3 regions of the Agromyces laixinhei genome follow, and region 3 is predicted to be linked to each of the others. Evidence: predicted binding sites of a transcription regulator. Region 3 holds the regulator's gene; each other region holds the start of a gene.
The links. The regulator HrcA, encoded in region 3, represses chaperone genes, less so after heat shock. The targets are predictions, from matches to a motif close to TTNGCACTCGNNNNNNNCGAGTGCNAA.

Region 1: a site for HrcA is predicted at 3,590-3,616, ahead of groL (chaperonin GroEL). Genes of this name have one in related genera too.
Region 2: a site for HrcA is predicted at 2,140-2,166, ahead of groES (co-chaperone GroES). Genes of this name have one in related genera too.

What each region holds. Positions count from the first base shown of each region.
Region 1 is NZ_CP040872.1:1,359,642-1,367,353, reverse strand. It holds gene FHG54_RS06460 (phosphatase PAP2 family protein) at 1-237, opposite strand, end outside; gene FHG54_RS06455 (multidrug effflux MFS transporter) at 309-1,583, opposite strand; gene groL (chaperonin GroEL) at 1,925-3,544, opposite strand; gene FHG54_RS06445 (DUF3048 domain-containing protein) at 3,670-4,716, opposite strand; gene FHG54_RS06440 (cold-shock protein) at 4,794-4,997, opposite strand; gene FHG54_RS06435 (LytR C-terminal domain-containing protein) at 5,193-5,750, opposite strand; gene FHG54_RS06430 (DUF3263 domain-containing protein) at 5,778-6,074, opposite strand; gene msrB (peptide-methionine (R)-S-oxide reductase MsrB) at 6,340-6,741, shown strand; gene FHG54_RS06420 (nitroreductase family protein) at 6,766-7,296, shown strand; gene FHG54_RS06415 (DMT family transporter) at 7,280-7,712, opposite strand, start outside.
Region 2 is NZ_CP040872.1:1,185,526-1,193,237, forward strand. It holds gene FHG54_RS05680 (DUF4190 domain-containing protein) at 1-355, shown strand, start outside; gene FHG54_RS05685 (DUF4190 domain-containing protein) at 367-849, shown strand; gene FHG54_RS05690 (class I SAM-dependent methyltransferase) at 899-2,086, opposite strand; gene groES (co-chaperone GroES) at 2,260-2,556, shown strand; gene rarD (EamA family transporter RarD) at 2,733-3,689, shown strand; gene FHG54_RS05705 (ABC transporter substrate-binding protein) at 3,954-5,258, shown strand; gene FHG54_RS05710 (ABC transporter ATP-binding protein) at 5,490-6,266, opposite strand; gene FHG54_RS05715 (ABC transporter ATP-binding protein) at 6,253-7,164, opposite strand; gene FHG54_RS05720 (branched-chain amino acid ABC transporter permease) at 7,154-7,712, opposite strand, start outside.
Region 3 is NZ_CP040872.1:2,289,467-2,297,178, reverse strand. It holds gene lepA (translation elongation factor 4) at 1-1,713, shown strand, start outside; gene FHG54_RS10845 (DUF1990 family protein) at 1,724-2,362, shown strand; gene hemW (radical SAM family heme chaperone HemW) at 2,365-3,615, shown strand; gene FHG54_RS10835 (DUF4870 domain-containing protein) at 3,599-3,988, opposite strand; gene FHG54_RS10830 (DUF4870 domain-containing protein) at 4,124-4,555, opposite strand; gene hrcA (heat-inducible transcriptional repressor HrcA) at 4,750-5,772, shown strand; gene dnaJ (molecular chaperone DnaJ) at 5,828-6,928, shown strand; gene FHG54_RS10815 (16S rRNA (uracil(1498)-N(3))-methyltransferase) at 6,941-7,675, shown strand; gene FHG54_RS10810 (HIT domain-containing protein) at 7,700-7,712, shown strand, end outside.

The DNA of each region.
Region 1 (7,712 bases), 930 kb from region 3:
GTCGCCTCCGCCCACGGTGTTCATGGCGTAGGCGAACCAGTCGCCGACGGGAGTGCGCAGGCTCACCGCGAACTCCGCCCACGCCTCGTCGACGGCGAGCGGCATGCTGCCCGTCCAGACGGTGACCAGCATGCCGAGCAGGGCGGCAAGCACGAGGGCCGACGCTCCGGCGATGACGACCGGCGCGCGCCGCACGCCGCGCACGGTCGCCGACGTCTCGGCAGATTCGCTCGTCATGCCCTCACGCTACCGGCGGCGCCGCGGCATCCGCGTCATGCCCGGCCGATTCGGCGACGGATGTCGCGGCCTCACTCGCTGAGCGGCGGCACCGTCTTCGGGCGCACCAGGAGCCAGAGCGCAGCGACGGCCACGACCGCCGCGAGCACCATCACGAGCGCCATGGGCACGGCGCTGCCGACCCCCATGAGGCCGATGAGCGGCGAGATGACGCCCGCGAGGCCGAAGTTCAGCGCACCGAGCAGCGACGCAGCGGTGCCGGCCTCAGCTCCGTGGTGCGCGAGGGCGAGCACCTGCACGGCCGGGAACGAGAAGCCGCACGCGAGGATGTAGAACCACAGCGGGATCGCCGTGCCCCAGAACCCGGCGCCAGAACTGTCGAGGATCATGATCGTCGCGGCCATCGCGAGGTGCACGACCGTCGTGGCGGCGAGGATCCACTGCGGCTGCACCGGGCCGCGCATGAGGCGGGCACTCGTCTGTACGCCGATGATGACGCCGACGGAATTGACCGCGAACAGCAGTCCGTACTCCTGCGCGTTGAACGCGTAGACCTCCTGGAAGAGGAACGACGAGGTCGAGAGGTAGCTGAACAGCCCCGTGAACGTCATGCCGCCGATGATCGCCGCGCCGAGGTAGACCCGGTCGCGGAAGAGGGCTGCGTAGCGATCGCGGAGCGTCGTGTGACCCGAGACTCCGCGCTGCGAGGCGGGCAGGGTCTCGACGATGAAGAACGCGACCGCGACGACGACGGCCGCACCGTAGATCGCGAGCACCACGAAGATGCCGCGCCAGTCCATGACCGAGAGCAGTTGCGATCCGATGACCGGCGCGATGACGGGTGCGAGACCGTTGACGAGGGCGAGGCGCGAGAGCATGCGAACGAGCGGCTTGCCGCCGAAGAGGTCGCGCACCATGGCCATGGCGACGACGCCGCCGGCGGCGGCCCCGAAGCCCTGCAACAAGCGGAAGACCGAGAGCCACACGATGTCGGGCGCGAAGGCCGCGGCGAGGGATGCCGCGATGTGCAGGGCCGTCGCGAGGATGAGCGGAAGGCGGCGACCCACCTTGTCGCTCCATGGTCCGACGATGAGCTGACCGAGTCCGAAGCCGACCATCGTGCCGGTCAGGGTGAGCTGCACCGCCGCCGCTGAGACGCCGAGCTCTTCCTGCAGCACGGGGAACGCCGGCAGGTAGAGGTCGATCGTGAACGGCCCGAGGGCGGTGAGCGCACCGAGCACGAGCACGTAGACGAGCCGCTGCCGGCGGGTGAGGCGGTCGCCCGGGTGCGCCGGCTGCCGGTAGTCGTCGGGACGGATGACGGGGATGGAAGAAGTGACGGACATGCGAGTTCCTGAGCGGGGTCGAGCGTGAGCTGGGCGGGGCACGTCCTCGGACACCCGGTGAATGGTGATGGCGTCGTCACACGGACGCCGCCGATCGAGGATCCAAGGCGGACTGCGCGGCCTCGAATCGATTCGACAACCCTTCATCATACCGCGCGGAAAGCTGAGAACAACCCCCGAGCGGAAACGACGATGGGCGCCTCCCCGGAGGGAGACGCCCATCTTGGTGCGTCGGATCAGGCGTGTGCGTCAGATCAGGCGCGGACCGGGCTTCGAGACGACCGACTGAAAGCGCCGGTCACCGGGCCCCGACCACCACGGGAGCTGCGCTCCGCTCAGGATCAGAAGTCCATGCCGCCGGTCGGGTCGGCGACCGGAGCCGGGTTCTTCTCGGGCTTGTCGGCGACGACGGCCTCGGTGGTGAGGAAGAGGCCGGCGATCGACGCTGCGTTGAGCAGTGCCGAGCGGGTGACCTTCACCGGGTCGTTGATGCCGGCGGTGAGCATGTCGACGTACTCGCCGGTCGCGGCGTTCAGGCCCTGGCCGAGGGGGAGGTTGCGCACACGGTCGACCACGACTCCCGGCTCGAGGCCGGCGTTGAGGGCGATCTGCTTGAGCGGCGCGTCGACCGCGACGCGAACGATGTTCGCACCGGTCGCCTCGTCGCCCGAGAGGTCGAGCTTCTCGAAGGCGGACTTGCCGGCCTGGATGAGGGCGACGCCGCCACCGGCCACGATGCCCTCTTCGACGGCGGCCTTCGCGTTGCGAACGGCGTCTTCGATGCGGTGCTTGCGCTCCTTGAGCTCGACCTCGGTCGCCGCACCCGCCTTGATGACGGCGACGCCGCCCGCGAGCTTGGCGAGGCGCTCCTGGAGCTTCTCGCGGTCGTAGTCGGAGTCGGTGTTCTCGATCTCCTTGCGGATCTGCGCGACGCGGCCGGCGATGGCCTCCTCGTCGCCGCCACCTTCGACGATGGTCGTCTCGTCTTTGGTGATGATGACCTTGCGAGCCGTGCCGAGCAGGTCGAGGGTGACGTTCTCGAGCTTGAGGCCGACCTCCTCGGAGATGACCTGGCCACCGGTGAGGGTCGCGATGTCCTGCAGCTGCGCCTTGCGACGGTCACCGAAGCCGGGAGCCTTGACGGCGACCGACTTGAAGATGCCGCGGATCTTGTTGACGATCAGGGTCGCAAGCGCCTCGCCGTCGACGTCTTCCGCGATGATGAGGAGCTGCTTGCCGGTCTGGATGACCTTGTCGACGATGGGCAGCAGGTCTTTGATGTTCGAGACCTTGCTGTTCACGATCAGCACGTAGGGGTCTTCGAAGACCGCTTCCTGGCGCTCGGGGTCGGTCACGAAGTACGCCGACAGGTACCCCTTGTCGAAGCGCATGCCCTCGGTCAGCTCGAGCTCGGTGCCGAAGGTGTTCGACTCCTCGACGGTGACGACGCCCTCCTTGCCGACCTTGTCGATCGCCTCGGCGATGAGTGCACCGATCTGCTCGTCGGCGGCGGAGATCGAGGCGGTCGCTGCGATCTCCTCCTTCGTCTCGACGTCCTTCGCGTTGGCGAGGAGCTCGACCTCGACGGCCTGGACGGCCTTCTCGATGCCGCGCTTCAGCGAGATCGGGTCTGCGCCGGCTGCGACGTTGCGCAGGCCCTCGCGCACGAGCGCCTGGGCGAGCACGACCGAGGTCGTGGTGCCGTCACCGGCGACGTCGTCGGTCTTCTTGGCGACCTCCTTGACGAGCTCGGCGCCGATCTTCTCGTACGGGTCGTCGAGCTCGATCTCCTTGGCGATCGACACGCCGTCGTTCGTGATGGTGGGGGCGCCCCACTTCTTCTCGAGCACGACGTTGCGACCGCGCGGGCCGAGGGTCACCTTCACCGCATCGGCGAGCGTGTTGAGGCCGCGTTCGAGGCCGCGACGGGCCTCCTCGTTGAAAGCAATGATCTTTGCCATGTGTGTTTCTCGTCCCTTCTCGGACGTCTTCAAAGATTCGTTGGGTTAGCACTCAAATCGAGTGAGTGCCAACTCGATTCTGGCACTCGACCGCCATGAGTGCAAGCGAGCCCGAGCCTGTCCGCTCAGGGCGTGAAGGTCGCCGAACCCTCGCCTGGCACGAGTTCGACCCAGGTGTTGCCCGGCGCAAGACGCAGCGGCGAGCCGTCGTCTGCGGTGAGGGTGATCGGCGTGTCCGCGGCATCCTTCGCCCAGGTGCCGTGCGCCGTGCGGCCCGCGACCGACACCCACGCCTCGCCCGAGCCGATCATGACGGTCTTCGGCACCTCGCCGTAGCTCCAATCGATGCCGACCCGCAGCGTCACGACGTTCGTCGCGCGCACCCGCTCGGCCGAGGACTCCAGGTCGGGTGCGCCCTCCTGCGAGCGCAGCCAGACGGATGCCGCGGCATCCCATTCCCATGCGGGGAACCGTGCATCCGAGAAGACGAGGTCGATGCGCGATGTCGGTGTCGCAACGAGCGCCGGCTCGGCGAGCGGGTCGGCGGAGCCGTACGCGAACTGCGGCGGCGGCGGCGCGAGCGAGGAATTGCGCGAGACGGCCTCCGCAGAACGGAGGATCACGTCGTGCGGACCCGGCCGTTCATCGCCCCGGAAGAAGAGTCCCGTGTCGTCGTAGTCGAAGACGACGTTGACGAGCGGCGTCGCCATCATCATCTCGACGAACTGCTCCTGGCCACCCGAGTAGGCGATGATGCCGCCGAACGGCGAGGCGATGTCGGGATCCATCGGCCGGATCGATCGCACGGGACCGATCTCGTCGGGGATGTCGGAGTGCCAGATCGCGACGTAGCGGGTGATGCCGCCCTCGACGAGTTCCTCGAAGACGAGGTCGGTGCGGTTCAACGCGATCTGCGGACGCGCAGCCTCGTGGTTGTCGATCTTCGCGGCGAGCGAGGGGTGGGCCATCGCCGCGGCGTCTGCGGGCGTACCGCGAAGGGGTGCGAACGAGACGGCCGATGCCGCGGCATCGGCCGTCGGCCTGGCCGGCTCGCCCTGATCGGGGCGCTGTTCACCGGGAACCGACTGGCATCCCGCCAGAAGCAGGGCGGCCGCGACGAGCAGCGCGGGGCGCGCCCCCCGACGCCCGACCGGCGCAGACTGCGTTGCCATGCCGTCAGCGTAGCCGCGAGCACCGCGGGGCAGGCGGGAACGCGCCGCCGGGGCGGCGGCGCGTTCCCGAAGCCTCGTCAGGCCGGGCGGACCGCTTCGGCCTGCGGGCCCTTCGAGCCCGTGCCGACCTCGAAGACGACCTGCTGGCCCTCTTCGAGCACTTTGTACCCGGCCATGTCGATCGCCGAGAAGTGAACGAAGACGTCTTGCCCTCCATCATCGACGGTGATGAATCCGTAGCCCTTTTCAGCGTTGAACCACTTGACGGTTCCGTTCGCCATGCGTTGCTCCCATGTTGCCGTGTCCGATCAAGCACGCGCCCGTGGCCTGTGCCGGGCCGCTCAGTCGCGTGCAGGGCGCCGGTACGGAACCCCGCCGCGCCGGAGAGCGGCCGCATCCAGATACTCACGACCGGGCGCTCCTGCACAAGGGGCTGCGAAGCTGTGCGGATATCGGAATGGCAACGATTCGCGGGATCAGCCCGCCGGCGGGGCCGCCACTGCCGTCGCGTAGTCGGAACCGAGCACGACGACGAGCTGATTGCCGGTGGCGAGGAACTGGTCGGACACGCGCACATCGGCCTCGGGAAGGAACTGCGCGACGCCGCGAGCTGCGCCCTCGAGCTCGGGGGTCGCGTAGTACACGACCGTCTCGGTGAGCGTTTCTTCGCTGGCGTTCGCCGTCGATCCGACGGGCACCCCGTTGGCCGTGAGCGTCTCTGCGGCCTGCGCCGCGAGCCCCGACGTCGCGGTGCCGTTCAGCACGAGCACGGGGATGTCGGGGGCGACCACGGGCTCGGCGGTCTCGACCGGTGCTGCGCTCGGCGTCGCGACGGGCGGGTCGCCGAAGCTCAGGCGATCGTTGAAGAGCATGACGCCGCCGATGCCGACGGCGACGAGCACGACCGTCGCGAGCGTCGCCCAGCCGAACGCGATCCAGCCTGCACCTCGACGCGCCGGCGCTCGATGCGCACCGACACGGTCGATGCCGTGCGGGATCGAGTCGAAACGATCGCGGGGGAACTTCTGCGCCATGGGTCCAGTCAGGTGTCGGGGCCGTGCTCAGTCGAGCGGTCGGCCGGTCGAGAGCGAACGCCGCGTTCGCGCCGCCGCTCGGGCTGCACGCATCCGCTGCAGTCGCTTGATCAGCATCGGGTCGTGCCGGAGAGCGGCGGGCGTGTCGATGAGCTCGCCGAGAATCCGATAGTACCGGGCGGCCGAGATGCCGAACTCGTCGAGGATCGCCTCGGCCTTCGCGCCGGGGTGCTGCCAGGCACGGGCCTCGAACGCGAGCACCTCGACGGCACGCTCGTCGAGCGCCGGATCGGCGGGACGGTTCGGCAGGCGCTCGGCGCTCATCCGACCTCCCGTCGCGGCGAGCACGGTGCACCGCCTGCTCGTCATCCTAGACACCGCGAGCCGTGCACGAGCCGAGCGGCGACGGCGTGTGCCCTCCGCCCGCAGACCGCGCGCAGGCCGCGCGCAGGATCAGGCGAGGCGACGGCACCCTTCGCAGGTCTCGGCGGAACACATCGGTGCGACGCCGCGTTGCAACCGATGTCGGTATCCACAGGCAGACCTGCAAGCATGGAGAGGCATCCACGCGAGCACCGGAAGGACCATCATGGCGTACAACGTTCAGAAGACCGACGACGAGTGGCGCGCCGAACTCGGCGCCGAGCAGTTCGCCGTGCTGCGCGAGGCCGCGACCGAACGCCCGTGGACGGGCGAACTCCTCGATGAGGAGCGCGCCGGGGTCTACTCGTGCGCCGCCTGCGACGCCGAGTTGTTCAAGAGCGGCACGAAGTTCGACTCGGGTTGCGGCTGGCCGAGTTTCTACGAGTCCGTGCGGCCCGAGGCGGTCACGCTCATCGAGGACTCCTCGCTCGGCATGGTGCGCATCGAGGTGCGCTGCGCCAATTGCGGTTCGCACCTCGGCCACGTCTTCCCCGACGGCTTCGGCACCCCGACGGGCGACCGCTACTGCATGAACTCCCTCGCCCTCGACTTCACCGCCGAGTCCTGAGTGGGCTCGCCGGTTCGCGAGGCGATGCTGACGAGGCGCTCGGCACCGAAGGTCACCGACGCTGCGCCCGACGACGATGAGATCCGCGCGTTGCTCGAGGCCGCCGGAAGGGTCGCCGACCACGGTGCGCTCCGTCCCTGGCGGGTCATCGCGCTGCGGGGCGACGCGCGGGACCGCGTCGGCGCTGCACTCGCTGCCGCCGCGGGTCTCGACGGCGAGCCCGGCGCCCGGCTCGCGGCCAAACCGTTGCGCGCTCCGCTGCTGCTCGCGATGGTCGCGGTCACCGCGCCGCACCACAAGGTCGCCGCATGGGAGCAGGAGATCGCCGCTGCGGGAGTGGCCCACCAGTTGAGCCTGCTCCTCGATGACGCCGGGTGGGGCGTCATGTGGCGCACCGGGCCGCACACGAGGCATCCGCTGGTCGCAGAGGCCCACCATCTCGCGAACGGCGAGCGACTGCTCGGATGGCTGTATGTCGGCGGCGTGCCCGACGGCATTCGGCCGGGCCGCAGCCCGGAGATCGACGCCGAGTCGGCGTTCAGCTCGCTCGAGTGACGCCGGGCGTCTCGAGGTCGCTCACCAGGGCGTCCGCGGGCAACTGCCCGGCAGGCGTCACCGCGTGCTTGCGACGCCCCCACCTGATCGAGGCGACCCCGACGGCGACGAGGGCGAGCGCGGTGCCGCCGACGGTCGCGAGCCCGACGGGTCGATCCGCCGTCGGCAGGAGCAGGTCGAGGGCGAGTGCTGCCACGAGTTGGCCGGCGACACCGCACAGTGCGAGGATCAGCACGCCGAGCCGGCGCACGATCATCGCCTGCCCGGCGATGAAGATGCAGCCGAGCGCCCCGCCGAGGTAGAGCCACGGCTCGGTGGGCATCGCCGCGGGCCAGCCGGCGGATGCCGCGTGCACGAGCATCACGACCAGGAGCGCCGTCGTGCCGACCACGAAGTTGATGAGCGCTGCGGTGAGG
Region 2 (7,712 bases), 1.1 Mb from region 3:
AGCGCCGGCGCAGCCCGCGTACGGCACTCCGGAACAGCCCGCATACGGTGCGGCGTACGCTTCCGCCACGCCCGCGAAGCCGACGCCGGTGCTGAGCCTGATCTCGCTCATCGCGGGAATCGTCGGTCTCGTCGGCTTCTTCGTCGTGTTCATCCCGTTCGTCGGCGGCATCATGCAGCTCTTCATCCCGGCTGCCGCCGTCGTGCTCGGCTTCCTCGGCAAGAAGAAGGAACCGGCCGCCAAGGGCATGTGGCTGACCGGCATCATCCTCGGATTCGTCGGCATCGGCATCGCTCTGCTGTCGCTCGTGTTGTGGGGCGTGCTCTTCGCGGGCTACGACACGTACTACTACTGAGGAGCCACCTGATGACCGCGCGTGAGGGGGTTTCGCCCGACGGCGAGACCCCCGACCGTTCGGTCGGCCCGGCCGGCGCACCCATGCCTCCGGTCCGCCCCGAGGAGCCGACCCTCAGCGCGGATCCTGCCGTTCGCGAGTTCGATGTGCCGTTCGACACCGGCCAGCTCCAATCGATCTCGACGGGGCAACTCCTCATCGTGCACCGCCCCGGATTCGATCCGGTCGAGGAGGCCGAAGAGCAGACGCAGCGCAGGGTGTACAGCTGGGTCGCCGCGGTCGTCGGCACCATGGGCGCCGTGGCGTCGCTCTTCGTCGGCTGGATGCTGCCCCTCTCGATCGCTGCGATCGTCTTCGGCGTGCTCGGCCTCCGCCGCGAGGAGCATGGCCGCCCGCTCGCCTTCGTCGGCATCGGCACGGGCCTTGCCGGACTCGTGTTCTCGGCCGTCTGGATCGGGTACTACGCGATCGTATTCGGCGCCCTTCCGAGCTGACGGACGCCGTCGCACCGACCGCCGCGGATGCCACGGGGCCCGAGGCGGTTCAGAGCCGCTCGACGAGCAGCGTGACGTGACGCCCCGCTTCACGCGTCAGCACGATGGTGGCCGACGACGTGCCCTTCAGCTTCAGCCGGGTGCGAAGCTGCGCCGGGTCGACGTCCACTCCGCGCTTCTTGATCTCGAGCGTGCCGATCCCTCGGGCGGCAAGGGCCTGGCGCAACTGGCGCTCGTCGGCCGGCAACCGTTCGATCACGCGGAAACCGCGAGCGAACGGCGAATCGAATGCCGTGTCGGCGGTGAGGTACGCAATGCCGGCGTTCAGCATCCACGCACCGTTCGCGCGGGCGAGGTCGCCGATCAGGCGTGCGCGGATCACGGCGCCGTCGGGCTCGTAGAGGTACTCGCCGAGCGGGCCGACGGGGGCGTCTTCGCTGTCGGCTTCGGCCGTGAGTTCCTGCGCAGTGTCGCCGCGGATCACGAGGGCCGCACGGCGGATTCCCGGTCGGGCGACAGCCCCGAACCACACCCCGAGCTCGACGAGATCGCCGTCGACCGAGATCCACTGCGCCTCGGTGTTCGCCGGGATCACGTCGCGGTCGGTGCCCGGGCCGAGCTTCACGCCGACCGGCATGCGGTCGCCGAGGCCGAAGGCGAACTCGAGCGAGGGGGAGTAGGCCGAGGCATCCCTGATTCTCGTTGTCGTACCCGCCTCGGTGGTTCGACGCGCCGGATCGAGCCAGGCGCCGTCGATGCCGCCGAGTGCGACGCTCTCGGCCGATTCATGCAGCACCTGTACCCGCGGGAACGGCGTGAGGTTGTATGCGGCGACGGCTGCGGTGACCTCGTCGGCGTCGGCGGCGGTGACTTCGAGGTCGATCGCCGCCATCGCGAGCGTGTCGCCGCCGATGCCGCAGCCGAGGTCGGCGACGTGGTGCACCCCGGCGCGTGAGAACCGCCCGGCATGGATGGCCGCGACCTTCAGTCGGGTGGCCTGTTCGAGTCCGGCCTCGGTGAAGAGCATGCGGGAGGCGAACGGGCCGAACTTGGCCTCGGCCTTCGCGCGGAGTCTGGCCTGGCTGAGCACGGCGGCGACGAGCGCCGGCGCGTGACCCTGCTTGCGGAGGTCGGAGACCGTCTTGACGATGTCGGCCTTCGAGTCCCAATCGGGGAGCGCGTCGAGCAGCGTGAGACCCTCTGGGGAGAGCAGTTCGACGAGTTCGGCGCGATCCACCCGGCCACGCTAGCATCGTGCGGTCACCGCTGTTCCGCCCATGGCTGAACGGGCTGGCACTCACGTTGCACGAGTGCCAAATCGGCCCTAGACTCGACCTAGCACTCTCGCTCTGAGGCTGCTAACAAGTCTTCGTCAAGACAGTTCATTCACTGAGAGTAAAGGGGTCAACCGTGTCGGTTTCCATCAAGCCGCTCGAGGATCGCATCGTCATCAAGCAGGTCGACGCCGAGCAGACCACGGCATCGGGTCTGGTCATCCCCGACACCGCCAAGGAGAAGCCCCAGGAGGGCGAGGTCGTGGCGGTCGGCCCCGGCCGCATCGATGACAACGGCAACCGCGTTCCGCTCGACGTCGCCGTCGGCGACAAGGTGATCTACTCCAAGTACGGCGGCACCGAGGTCAAGTTCGGCGGCGACGACCTGCTCGTCCTGTCGGCCCGCGACGTGCTCGCAGTCGTCGTCCGCTGAGTCGACACGATTCATCCGAGGCCGGGTCGCCCCACACGGGGCGTCCCGGCCTCGTCGTATTCCGGCGACGGATGCCGCAGCCGCTCTGCTCACCCGCTTCGATGTCGGCCGGATCTCGACGGTGAACGGCTGACTCGGCACCGTGCGGCGCCGGTGCCCGGGCGTAGTCTGTGCTGGTGTCATCGCGCTCAGAGACCTCCGCCGGCCCCGCGACGAGCGCCGCAGCGGGGGTGAGTCGATCCGGCCTCGTCTACGCGATCGCCGCCTACGCGCTCTGGGGCTTCCTTCCCGTCTACTTCATCGCGCTCGCACCGGCGAGCCCGTTCGAGGTCGTGCCGTGGCGGGTCCTCTTCTCCCTCGTCTTCTGCGCGCTGATCATCGCGGTCACGCGTGCGTGGAGGCCGCTCGCCCTCCTCTTCCGCGATCGCCGCATCCTGCTGACGATGGGTCTCGCCGGCGTTCTCATCTACGTCAACTGGCAGACGTACGTGTATGCGGCGCTCTCGAACCAGGTCGTCGAAGCGGCGCTCGGCTACTTCATCAACCCGATCGTCACGGTGTTCCTCGGTGTCTTCGTGATGCGAGAGCGGCTCAATCCGACGCAGTGGACGGCGGTCGGCATCTCGATCATCGCCGTCATCGTGCTGGCGATCGGTTACGGCCAATTGCCGTGGATCGCCCTCGTGCTGGCATTCTCGTTCGGCTTCTACGGGCTCATCAAGAAGCGCGTCGGGCCGAAGGTCGACGCGGTCTCCGGCCTGACCCTCGAGACGGTCTGGCTCGCGCCGCTCGCGATCGTGCAACTCGTCTTCGTCGGCATGACGACCGGACTCACGATCGGCACCGTCAGTGTGTGGCACACCGTGCTGCTGATCGGGCTCGGCGCGGTCACCGCGGTACCCCTGCTGCTCTTCGCCGCAGCCTCGCGCCGGCTGCCGCTCATCTACATGGGCTTCATCCAGTACTTCGCGCCGTTCATCCAGTTCCTCGTCGGCGTCTTCGTGCTGCAAGAGCCGATGCCGCCGGAACGGTGGATCGGATTCGGACTCGTCTGGGTGGCGCTCATCGTGCTGACGTTCGATCTGCTGCGGGGCGTTCGTGCGTCACGTCGCATCGTCGTCGAGCCCGCCTGAGCGGTCGGCCACGGGGCCGGAGGCTGGTCGGTCGGGCACGGCCCGAGGCATGCGCCGGCGCGCGATCCCCGCGTGAGAGCGCGTCTTCGCGCGGCTTCCGTGCGCGCGAACCCGATCAGGTGACGGCGTGGTAACGATTGGGCCGGTGTTACCGGGTTGTGACCGCAGCGGCTTGTTTCGCCATGGGCTGCAGAATACTGTCAGACAACGGCGTCATCACGGCGCTGCATTGTGTACCAATTTCCTTCAGTCCCAAGGAGCAACATGAGCGTATTCGCGAAGGCCACGGCCTCTCGCTCGGCTCGCGCAGCTTGGACGGGTGTCGCCCTTGCGGGCGCCAGCGCCCTCCTCCTCACTGCGTGCAGTTCGGGCACTCCCGCCCCGGCCGATACGGAAGAGCCGGCTGCAGACACCGACTGCGCGCAGCCGATCGCTGAGGGCGAGCGCAACCTCACCCTCAACCTCGGAACGATCCTTCCGCAGAGTGGTTCGCTCGCGTTCCTCGGCCCGCCCGAAGAAGCCGGCGTGCAGCTCGGTGCCGACGACGTCAATGCGGTCGACTCGGGCCTGACGGCCGACGTCACGTTCCGAGACTCGGGCGACACCACGACCGACATCGCGACCGTCTCCGTCACCGACCTCCTCTCGCAGGATGTGTCGGCGATCATCGGTGCCGCTTCGTCCGGTGTGTCGAAGACGGTCATCGACCAGATCGTGTCTGCCGGCGTCATCCAGTTCTCGCCTGCGAACACCTCAGCCGACTTCACCGACTACGACGACAACGGCCTGTACTGGCGTACGTCGCCGTCCGACGTGCTGCAGGGTGAAGTGCTCGGCAACCGCATCGCCGCCGACGGCAACTCGACGCTGGGCCTGATCGTCCTCAACGACGCATACGGCACCGGTCTCGCGGACTACACCAAGACCGCGTTCGAGGCGGCCGGTGGCGAAGTCGTCGCCGAGGCCCTCTTCAACGAGGGTGACTCGAGCTTCGACTCGCAGATCGCCGATGTGACCGCCGCCAACCCCGATGCGATCGCGCTGATCACCTTCGACCAGGCGAAGATCATCGTTCCGGCGCTCGTCGGCAGCGGCTACCCCGGTGAGAACCTGTACTTCGTCGACGGAAACCTCTCCGACTACAGTGCAGACTTCGCACCCGGTCTCATCACCGGCGCGCAGGGCACCCTCCCGGGTATCGACACCGAGAAGCTCGGTGACTTCACCGACAAGCTGCTCGCCGTCGACCCCGCCCTCACCGATTACAGCTACGCGGCGGAGTCCTACGACGCCGTGGTGCTGCTCTCGCTCGCGGCCTACGCGGCCAACAGCACTGAGGGCGCCGACATCGCCGCCTACCTCCAGCAGGTCTCGGGTGGTTGCGGTGAAGGTGAGAAGGTCACCACCTACGAAGATGGCATCGCACTGCTCGCCGAGGGCCAGCAGATCGATTACGACGGCCCCTCCGGTCCGATCACGTTCGACGAGAACGGCGACCCGACCGAGGCGACCATCGGCATCTACGAGTACGGAGACGACAACACCTACTCGCGCACCGGCGATGGCTGATCCGAGTTCGTGAACTGAGAAGGGCCCCGGCTTCGGCCGGGGCCCTTTTCGGTCTCTCCGGGGGCGTTCCGGCACTGCTTCGCGCCGTGGCGGGCCCGATCATTGCGCTCGCTGCAGCACCCGCGGAGAGCGCGTGGACGACGGCGGAGCCCGGCGGGCGGGCGGCCGAGCGCAGGCAACGAGAAATGGGGCGGATGCCGCAGCATCCGCCCCATTCATCGTGCGTGGAGTTTACTCGTCCTCGTCCTGGCCGAGCGTGCCGAGGTAGAGTCCGATCACCTTCGGGTCGTTCAGGAGCTCACGGCCGGTGCCCGTGTAGGCGTCGCGGCCCTGGTCGAGCACGTAGCCGCGATCGCAGATCTGCAGGCAGCGGCGCGCGTTCTGCTCGACCATGATGGTCGTGACGCCCGCCCTGTTGATCTCCTTGACGCGCAGGAACGCCTCATCTTGGCGAACCGGCGAGAGGCCGGCCGACGGCTCGTCGAGCAGCATGACGTGCGGGCCCATCATCAGCGCGCGCGACATGGCCACCATCTGGCGCTCACCTCCGGAGAGCGACCCGGCGCGCTGGCCGAGACGATCGGCGAGTTCGGGGAAGATCTCTCGCACGAACTCGAGCCGCTCCTTCACGCCCTTCGGCTTCAGGTACATGCCCATCTCGAGGTTCTCCTGGATCGTGAGCGACGGGAACACGTTGTTCGTCTGCGGCACGAACCCGACGCCCTTCGCCACGAGCTTGTTCGCCTTCAGGTTGGTGATCTCTTCACCGTTCAGGCGGATCTGACCCTCGCGCACCTTCACCAGCCCGAAGATCGCCTTCAGGAGTGTCGACTTGCCGGCGCCATTGGGGCCGATGATGCCGATGAGCTCACCGGGCGCCGCCGTCAGCGAGGTGCCGTGCAGGATATTGATGCCCGGCAGGTATCCGGCGACGACGTCGCGCACCTCGACCACGAGGTTCGTGGCCGGGGGCTCGACGACGGCGGGAGCCGCGTTACTGTTCGTCATCGATGAGCTCCTTCAGTGCTTCGACGGTCTCCGTGTCGGTCGAGCCGAGGTCGGAGTCATGGTGTGCCCCGAGATAGGCGTCGATCACGGCGGGATTCTCCATGACCTCGTGCGGGCCGCCCTCGGCGACCACCTTGCCCTCGGCCATCACGATCACCCAGTCGGCGATGTGGCGCACCATGTGCATGTCGTGCTCGACGAAGAGCACGGTCATGCCCTGCTCTTTGAGAGCGAGCACGTGGTCGAGCAGCGACTGGGTGAGGGCCGGGTTGACCCCGGCCATCGGCTCATCGAGCATGACGAGGGTCGGATCGCTCATCAGCGCCCTCGCCATCTCGAGGAGCTTGCGCTGCCCGCCCGACAGACTGGCCGCGTAGTCGTCCTTCTTGGCGTCGAGCTTGAACCGCCCGAGGAGTTCCAGGGCCTTCGCCTCGATCTCGTCGTCTTGCTTGCGCCAGAGCGACGGGATGAGTGAGCGGAAGAGGTTCTCCCCGATCTGATCCTTCGCACCGAGCTTCATGTTGTCCATCACCGTCAGGAGGCCGAGCGACTTGGTGAGCTGGAACGTGCGGATGAGGCCCATGCGCGCCACGCGGTAGGCGGGCACGTGCGCCAGCGAGCGACCTTCGAACGACCAGGTGCCGGTGTCGGGCTTGTCGAAGCCGGTCAGCAGGTTGAAGAAGGTGGTCTTGCCGGCACCGTTGGGACCGATGAGCGCGGTGATCGCGCCGCGCGGGATCTCGACGTGGTCGACGTCGACAGCGGTGAGGCCGCCGAAGGTGCGAGTGACACCGTCGGCGATCAGGATCGGATCGTGCTTCTTGACGCCGGGCGCCGCGTCTCCGACGTGGAGCCCGGTGGTTTTCGTGGGCCTCGAGGAGGCGGTTTCACTTGACAAAAGCGAGCTCCTTCTTGTTTCCGAGGATACCCTGTGGCATGAACACCACTATCAGCATGATGGCCACTCCGACGAGGATGAACCGGAGCTGACCGGCCTGCACCTGCGTCATGAACGGGAACCAGCCGGCCGCGACGGCACGGGAGACGAATCCCGAGAAGAACGACAACAGCACCCAGAAGACGATCGAACCGACGATCGGCCCGAGGATGGTCGCCGCCCCTCCGAGGAGCAGGACCGCGTAGATGATGAACGTCAGCGTCGGCTGGAAATACGACGGGACGACCGCGCGCGGCATGACGAAGATCATGCCCGCGAGCGTTCCGAAGAGCCCGCCGAGGATGAGGCTCTGCATCTTGTACGAGTAGACGTTCTTTCCGAGCGCACGCACGGCGTCTTCGTCTTCGCGGATGCCCTTGATCACGCGGCCCCACGGGCTGCGCATGATGAGCCAGGTGAAGACCGCGCAGATCGCGACGACGATCCACCCGAGCACGAGGAAGAACCACACTCGGTTGTCGAACACCCACGGACCGAACCCGTACCGC
Region 3 (7,712 bases):
GACCGCGACATGCGCGCGCAGTATCTCGACCGCATGGACATCGAGCGCGAGCGCGGCATCACGATCAAGAGCCAGGCGGTGCGCATGCCGTGGCAGCTCGGCGACACCTCCTTCGCGCTGAACATGATCGACACACCCGGTCACGTCGACTTCAGCTACGAGGTCTCCCGCTCGCTCGCGGCCTGCGAGGGCGCGATCCTGCTCGTCGACGCGGCACAGGGCATCGAGGCTCAGACCCTCGCGAACCTCTACCTGGCGCTCGAGAACGACCTCGAGATCATCCCCGTGCTGAACAAGATCGACCTGCCGGCCGCCGACCCCGAGAAGTACGCGAAAGAGCTCGCCGACCTCATCGGCGGTTCGCCCGACGACGTGCTCAAGGTCTCGGGCAAGACCGGCGTCGGCGTCGAAGACCTGCTCGACCGGGTCGTCGAGCGCATTCCGGCACCGGTCGGCGACGCGGATGCCCCGGCGCGGGCGATGATCTTCGACTCGGTGTACGACAGCTACCGCGGTGTCGTCACCTACGTCCGCATGATCGACGGACACCTGAACCCGCGCGAGCGCATCCAGATGATGTCGACGAGGGCGACCCACGAGATCCTCGAGATCGGCGTGAGCGCGCCGGAACCGCAACCCTCGAAGGGCCTCGGCGTCGGCGAGGTGGGCTACCTCATCACGGGCGTGAAAGACGTGCGGCAGTCGAAGGTCGGCGACACGGTGACGACGGCGGCGAAGTCGGCGACCGAGGCGCTGCCCGGGTACACCGAGCCGCTTCCGATGGTGTTCTCGGGGCTCTACCCGATCGACGGCAGCGACTACCCCGAGCTTCGCGAAGCACTCGACAAGCTCAAGCTGTCTGATGCCGCGCTCGTCTACGAGCCGGAGACCTCGGTTGCGCTCGGCTTCGGCTTCCGCTGCGGCTTCCTCGGCCTCCTGCACCTCGAGATCGTCACCGAGCGCCTGCAGCGCGAGTTCGGCCTCGACCTCATCGCGACGGCACCGTCGGTGGTCTACGAAGTCACGAGCGAAGACCGGAAGACCGTCACGGTCACCAACCCGAGCGAGTTCCCGACCGGAGCGAAGATCACCGAGGTGCGCGAGCCCATGGTGCGGGCCGCGATCCTCGCACCGAAGGACTACGTCGGCACGATCATGGAGCTCTGCCAGTCGCGTCGCGGGTCGCTCATCGGCATGGAGTACCTCGGCGAAGATCGGGTCGAGATCCGCTACAACATCCCGCTCGGCGAGATCGTCTTCGACTTCTTCGATCAGTTGAAGTCGAAGACCGCCGGTTACGCCTCGCTCGACTATGAGCCGACGGGCGATCAGGCCGCCGATCTCGTGAAGGTCGACATCCTGCTGCAGGGCGAGCAGGTCGACGCATTCAGCGCGATCGTGCACCGCGACAAGGCGTACGCCTACGGCGTGCTCATGACGGGGCGCCTCCGCGAACTCATCCCGCGCCAGCAGTTCGAGGTGCCGATCCAGGCTGCGATCGGCGCCCGCATCATCGCGCGCGAATCGATCCGCGCGATGCGCAAAGACGTGCTTGCCAAGTGCTACGGCGGTGACATCAGCCGAAAGCGCAAGCTCCTCGAGAAGCAGAAGGAGGGCAAGAAGCGCATGAAGATGGTCGGTCGCGTCGAAGTGCCCCAAGAGGCATTCATCGCCGCGCTCAGCGGAGACGTCGAGAAGAAGGACAAGAAGTAGAAGGCCGATCATGACCCGCCGAAGCACGTTCACCGACCAGTCGGTCACCTATGGCGCCATCGGAGCGACCCTCGCACCCGATCTGCTGCGATACCCGCCTGCCGGCTACCGTCCCGCCGAGGACGCGGTCCGTCTCGGCTCCGGCGCCGCGCGATTCGAACGTGCTGCGGAGTCGCTCATGACGTGGGGTATCCAACGCGGTTCAGGGTTCGAGGTCTCCGAGGTCTCGGCGGGCACGGGCGCTCAGTATCCGGGCATCGTCTACGACGCCGGCGGCGCACCGCTCGCTGAGCAGCCGGAGCAGCGCGCCGAGGAACGCTTCGGTGCCGACGGCACTCCGTACATCGCGTCGGGCATGACGGCCGTGCTCGAACGCAAGCGCCGCTTCGGCGTCGCGAAGACGCCGGTGCTGGTGGTCTACGTCATCGACGAGCCCGGTCGCATCGGCTTCGCCTACGGCACCACGGCCGACGGCCCCGAGAGCGGCGAGGAGTCGTTCATCCTCGAGCACCGCGACGACGACACCGTCTGGTTGACCATCCGCTCGCTGCTCGCCACATCGGGCGTCACCGCACCGCGACGGCGCAAGCGCCGCCGTGAGCTCACGAAGCTCGAGCTGCGGGCGCTGCACCCCGCAAGCGGCGTCTAGTCGTGGCATCCGCCCTGCCGCTGGGCGATCCGGCGCCCGCTGACGGGCTCCTCCCGGTCTCGGCCGCGGTCGGCGCCCGAGACCGTGCCTTCGGCGTGTACCTGCACGTGCCGTTCTGCCGTGTGCGTTGCGGATACTGCGACTTCAACACCTACACCTCCGATGAGTTGCGTGGGGCACGACAGGTCGACTACGCCGACCATGCGATCGCCGAGATCCGGATGTCGCGACAGATGCTCGAGGCATCCGCTGTGCCTGCGCGACCGGCCTCGACGGTCTTCTTCGGCGGCGGCACTCCGACCCTGTTGCCGGCCGACGACCTCGTGCGCATGCTCGGTGCAGTGCGCGACGAGTTCGGATTCGAGCCTGGCGCCGAGGTCACGACCGAGGCGAACCCCGACTCGGTCGGCCCCGAAGACCTCGTGCGGCTCGCCGAGGGCGGCTTCACCCGCGTCTCGTTCGGCATGCAGTCGGCCGTGCCGCACGTGCTCGCAGCGCTCGACCGCACGCACGACCCGGTGCGAGTGCCGCTCGTCGTACGTTGGGCGCGAGACGCGGGTCTCGACGTCAGCCTCGACCTGATCTACGGAACGCCCGGGGAATCGATCGACGACTGGCGCCGCAGCGTCGAGGCTGTCGTCGTCGAGCGACCCGACCATGTGAGCGCCTACGCGCTGATCGTCGAAGACGGCACGAAGCTCGCGCGGCAGATCCGCCGAGGCGAGCTCGCCCAGCCCGACGACGACCTCGAGGCCGACATGTACGAGCTGGTCGACGACGCGCTCACCGCTGCCGGCTACGAATGGTACGAGGTCAGCAACTGGGCGAGCGATGCCCGGCATCGCTCGCGGCACAACCTCGGCTACTGGCGCGGTGACGACTGGTGGGGTATCGGACCCGGCGCCCACAGCCACGTCGGAGGTGTGCGCTGGTGGAATGCGAAACACCCCTCGGCATATGCCGACCGGGTGACGGCCGGCGTCTCACCCGCGGTCGGCCGTGAAACGCTCGACGCTCCGACCCGCGAGATCGAGCGGGTGCTGCTCCTCACCCGCATCCGCGAGGGCATCGCCGTCACCTCGATGCACGCCGGTGGCCGTCATGCCGTCGCGGGCCTCATCGCCGACGGCCTCGTGGACGCGAAAGCCGCCCTCTCGGGAGTGGTGACACTCACCAGGAGAGGGCGGCTGCTCGCGGACGCCGTGGTCAGGCGGCTGCTCGACGATTCGTCGGAGCTCAGCTCACGAACTTGATCGCGAGCGGGTAGGTGTAGGGCTGGCCCTGGTTGGCCTTCACCGCTGCCATGATGCTGAAGATGATGTTGACGACCCACACCGCGGCCAGCACGATGACGCCGACGAGGACGAAGATGAGGATGTACCCGATCACGTAGGCGATCGCCATCGTGATCTGGAAGTTCAGGGCCGTCGCCGTGTGCGCGCGCACGAACGGGCCCCGGTCCTTCAGGATCAGATAGCCGATCAGGGCGGGCACGAAGCTGAAGAAGATGCCTCCGATGTGCACCAGCGTGGCCCAGAGCTTCTCGTCTGAGGGGCTCAACTGGTTGGCACCCGGCTGCTGGTAGGGGTTCGACGGCGGCGGGGGAGGCGGAGTCGTGTCGGACATGGTTTCTCCTTGGTCGGCTCGCCCGGAGGCGAGGCTCGGTCTCGACGCCCGACGGGCGAGGTTCGAATCACTTCATGTTGGCACAGCGGCGCGCGCAAGGTGCGGAATTCGCCCGGCGCGGTCACCGCCGCCTCATCACTTGATGAGGCGGATCGCGAACGGGTAGCGGTAGTGCTGTGCGTCTTTCGCCTTGAGGAAGGCGATGATCGAGAAGACGACGCTGACGATCCAGGCGGCCCAGACGACGAAGACGCCGATGAGGATGACCGACAGGATCGCGCCGACCACGTAGGCCATGAGAATCGTGATCTGGAAGTTCAGCGCCTCCTTCGCCTCGGTGTTCGTGAACGATCCACGGTCTTTGAAGACGAGCCAGATGATGAGCGACGGCAGGAAACCGAGCACGCCGCCGAGGTGCGCGAACGAACCCCACTGCACATCCTGTTCCTGCGAGAGGGGCGCGGCGGCGACCGGCGCGCCCGCGGGTGCGGCCTGCGGTGCTGCGGGCGGCGGAGGCGGCGTCGGGCGCGAGTCGGAGTCGGGCGCGGGGGTGTTGGGATCGGTCATGATGGGGTGCCTTTCGGGTTCTCGGGTCGAACCGCGGCTCGCGCGACGGGGGAATCGCAGCCTGAGAGGACTCGCGGGTACCCATAAGCTAGCGCCGCCGAGCAGCGGCTGGCAACGCCCGCGCCCCGGATGTCGCGATATGATTGGCAGTCACTCGGTACGAGTGCTAAGCGCAGGAGGAAGCGAGGGCGGACATGGTCTCCGAACGCAGTCTCGCCGTGCTGCGCGCGATCGTGCAGGACTACGTCGCGTCGCGTGAGCCCGTCGGCTCGAAGTCGATCGTCGAACGGCATGCCTTCGGCGTGTCAGCGGCGACGATCCGCAACGACATGGCCCTCCTCGAAGAGGAGGAGCTCATCGCGGCCCCGCACACCTCGTCGGGCCGGATTCCGACCGACAAGGGGTACCGGGTCTTCGTCGATCGACTCACCGACGTGCGGCCGCTGAGTTCGGCCCAGCGCACGGCGATCGAGACCTTCCTCGGCGAATCGAGCGACCTCGACGAACTGCTCGCGCGAACCGTGCGCCTCATCGCCCAGCTGACCAATCAGCTCGCGGTCGTGCAGTACCCGAGCTTCGGCAGCGCGCGCGTTCGGCACGTGGAACTCATCTCGCTCGCACCCGACCGGGTGCTGTGCATCCTCATTACCGACTCCGGTCAGGTCGAGCAGCGCCTCGCCGAGCTCGAGCAGCCGGTCGACGAGCAGACGCTCGGCGACCTCCGTGTGCGCCTGAACGAGATCGCAGGCGGCCGAGCCATGGCGGATGCCGCGGACGCACTGTCGGGCGAGATCGACCAGGTCGACCGGCATCACGCCGCAGTGCTGCACACCCTCGCCGCCACGCTCGCCGACCAGGCGCGAGCCCAGCGGCAAGATCGTCTGGTGGTCGCCGGTGCGGCGAACCTCGTGCGCACCGAGCAGGATTTCGCCGGCTCCATCCTCGGCGTCATCGAGGCGATCGAAGAGCAGGTCGTGCTGCTGAAGCTCTTCGGCGAGATGGCGACCGACGAGCACGCCGTCACTGTGCGCATCGGCCGGGAGAACGCCTCGTTCGGCCTCGGTGAGACCTCGGTGGTCTCGAGCGCCTTCGAGATCCCCGGCCGTGACATCTCGCGGCTCGGCATCGTCGGCCCGACGCGCATGGACTATTCGCACAGCATGGCGGCCGTTCGCGCCGTCGCCCGTTACCTCTCCCGAACGCTCGGCGAGAACTGAACCCGCCGCCCGTCGCACCCGACCGGCATCCGGCAATCGAAAGGACAAGCCCTCCGTGGCAGACCACTACGAGGTCCTCGGCGTCTCGCGCGAAGCGACGCCAGACGAGATCAAGAAGGCGTATCGACGCCTCGCGCGTGAACTGCACCCCGATGTGAACCCGGGCGCCGAAGCATCCGAGCGCTTCAAGGAGGTCACGCACGCCTATGACGTGCTCTCCGACGCCCGGCAGCGCGAGCAGTACGACCTCGGCGGCCAGGGCGGCTTCGGCGGCGGCCAGAACTTCGGCAACTTCGGCGACATCTTCGAGACCTTCTTCGGTGCGGGTCAACAGACCCGCGGGCCGCGATCACGCCGCGAACGCGGCCAAGACGCGCTGCTCCGAGTCGAGGTCGGCCTCGACGAGGTCATCTTCGGCACGCACCGCGACATCGAGGTCGACACCGCAGTGACGTGCGAGACCTGTCACGGCTCGTGCTGCCAGCCCGGCACCTCGCCCGTCACCTGCGACATCTGCCACGGCACCGGCTCGATCCAGCGCTCGGTGCGCTCACTCCTCGGCAACGTCATGACCTCGAGCCCGTGCGGAACGTGCCGCGGCTACGGCACCGTCATCGCGACGCCGTGCGTGACCTGCCAGGGCCAGGGCCGCGTTCGGGCACGCCGCACGGTGCCCGTCGACGTTCCCGCGGGCGTCGACACGGGCGTGCGCCTGCAGATGCCGGGTTCCGGCGAGGCGGGCCCCGCCGGGGGCCCGAACGGCGACCTCTACCTCGAGATCAAGGTCAAGAACCACGAGGTCTTCAGCCGCAACGGCGACGATCTGCTGTGCACGCTCGAGGTCGCGATGAGCGATGCGATCCTCGGTGCGAACGCCACGATCCCCGCGCTCGACGGCGACGTCGAGCTCGAACTCAAGGCGGGCCTGCAGAGCGGCGAGATCCTCACGGTGAGAGACCGGGGCGTCTCGCGCCTGCGCGGCTCCGGTCGTGGCGATCTCAAGGTGGGCATCCAGGTGGTCACGCCCACCAAGCTCTCGTCGAGGGAGCGCGATCTCATGCAGCAGTTCGCCGCGTCGAAGAAGGCGCCCGCTCCCGAGCTCAGCCACTTCCAGCAGGGCATCTTCGCCCGCCTGCGCGACCGCTTCCTCGGTTAGGCGGACGCCCCGGTGAGCCACCTCTACCTCGACGAGACGCTCGATCTCGCCGCTGTCGCGCCCGGCGCGACGGTGGCGCTCTCGGGCGACGAGGCACGGCACGCCGTCACCGTCTCGCGGGTGCGGCCGGGTGAGCGCATCGCGATCGGCGACGGACGCGGCGCGCTCGTGCACGGCGTCGTCTCGTCGACCGGCACACGTGAGCTCGAACTCACGGTCGACGAGGTGCTCGTCGAGGAGCCGGCGTCGCCGCGGATCACCCTCGTGCAGGCGCTCGCGAAGGGCGATCGCGACGAACTCGCGGTGCAGGCGGCGACCGAACTCGGCGTCGACGCGATCGTGCCGTGGGCGGCGAGCCGCTCGGTCTCCCGCTGGGAAGGGCCGAAGGCCGAGAAGGGCCGAGCCCGCTGGTCGACCATCGTGCGCGAAGCGGTCAAGCAGTCGATGCGCGCCTGGCTGCCGCCGGTTGCTCCCGTCGCGACGACCGCCCAGCTCGTCGAGCGCCTCGACGGCCAGCGGGTGCTGCTGCTCGAACCGGCCGCGACGGCGTCGCTCACCGATCTCCGCACCGACGGCCGTGACCTCGCGCTCGTCGTCGGCCCCGAGGGCGGCATCTCGCCGGCGGAGCTCGAACGGCTGACCGTCGCCGGCGCCGAACCGGTGCGGCTCGGGGCATCCGTGCTTCGCACCTCGACGGCCGGGCCCGCCGCGATCGCGGTGCTCAATGCCGCGCTCGGGCGGTGGTGAGGCATCCGTCGCTACGATGGAGTCATGACCGAGTCCC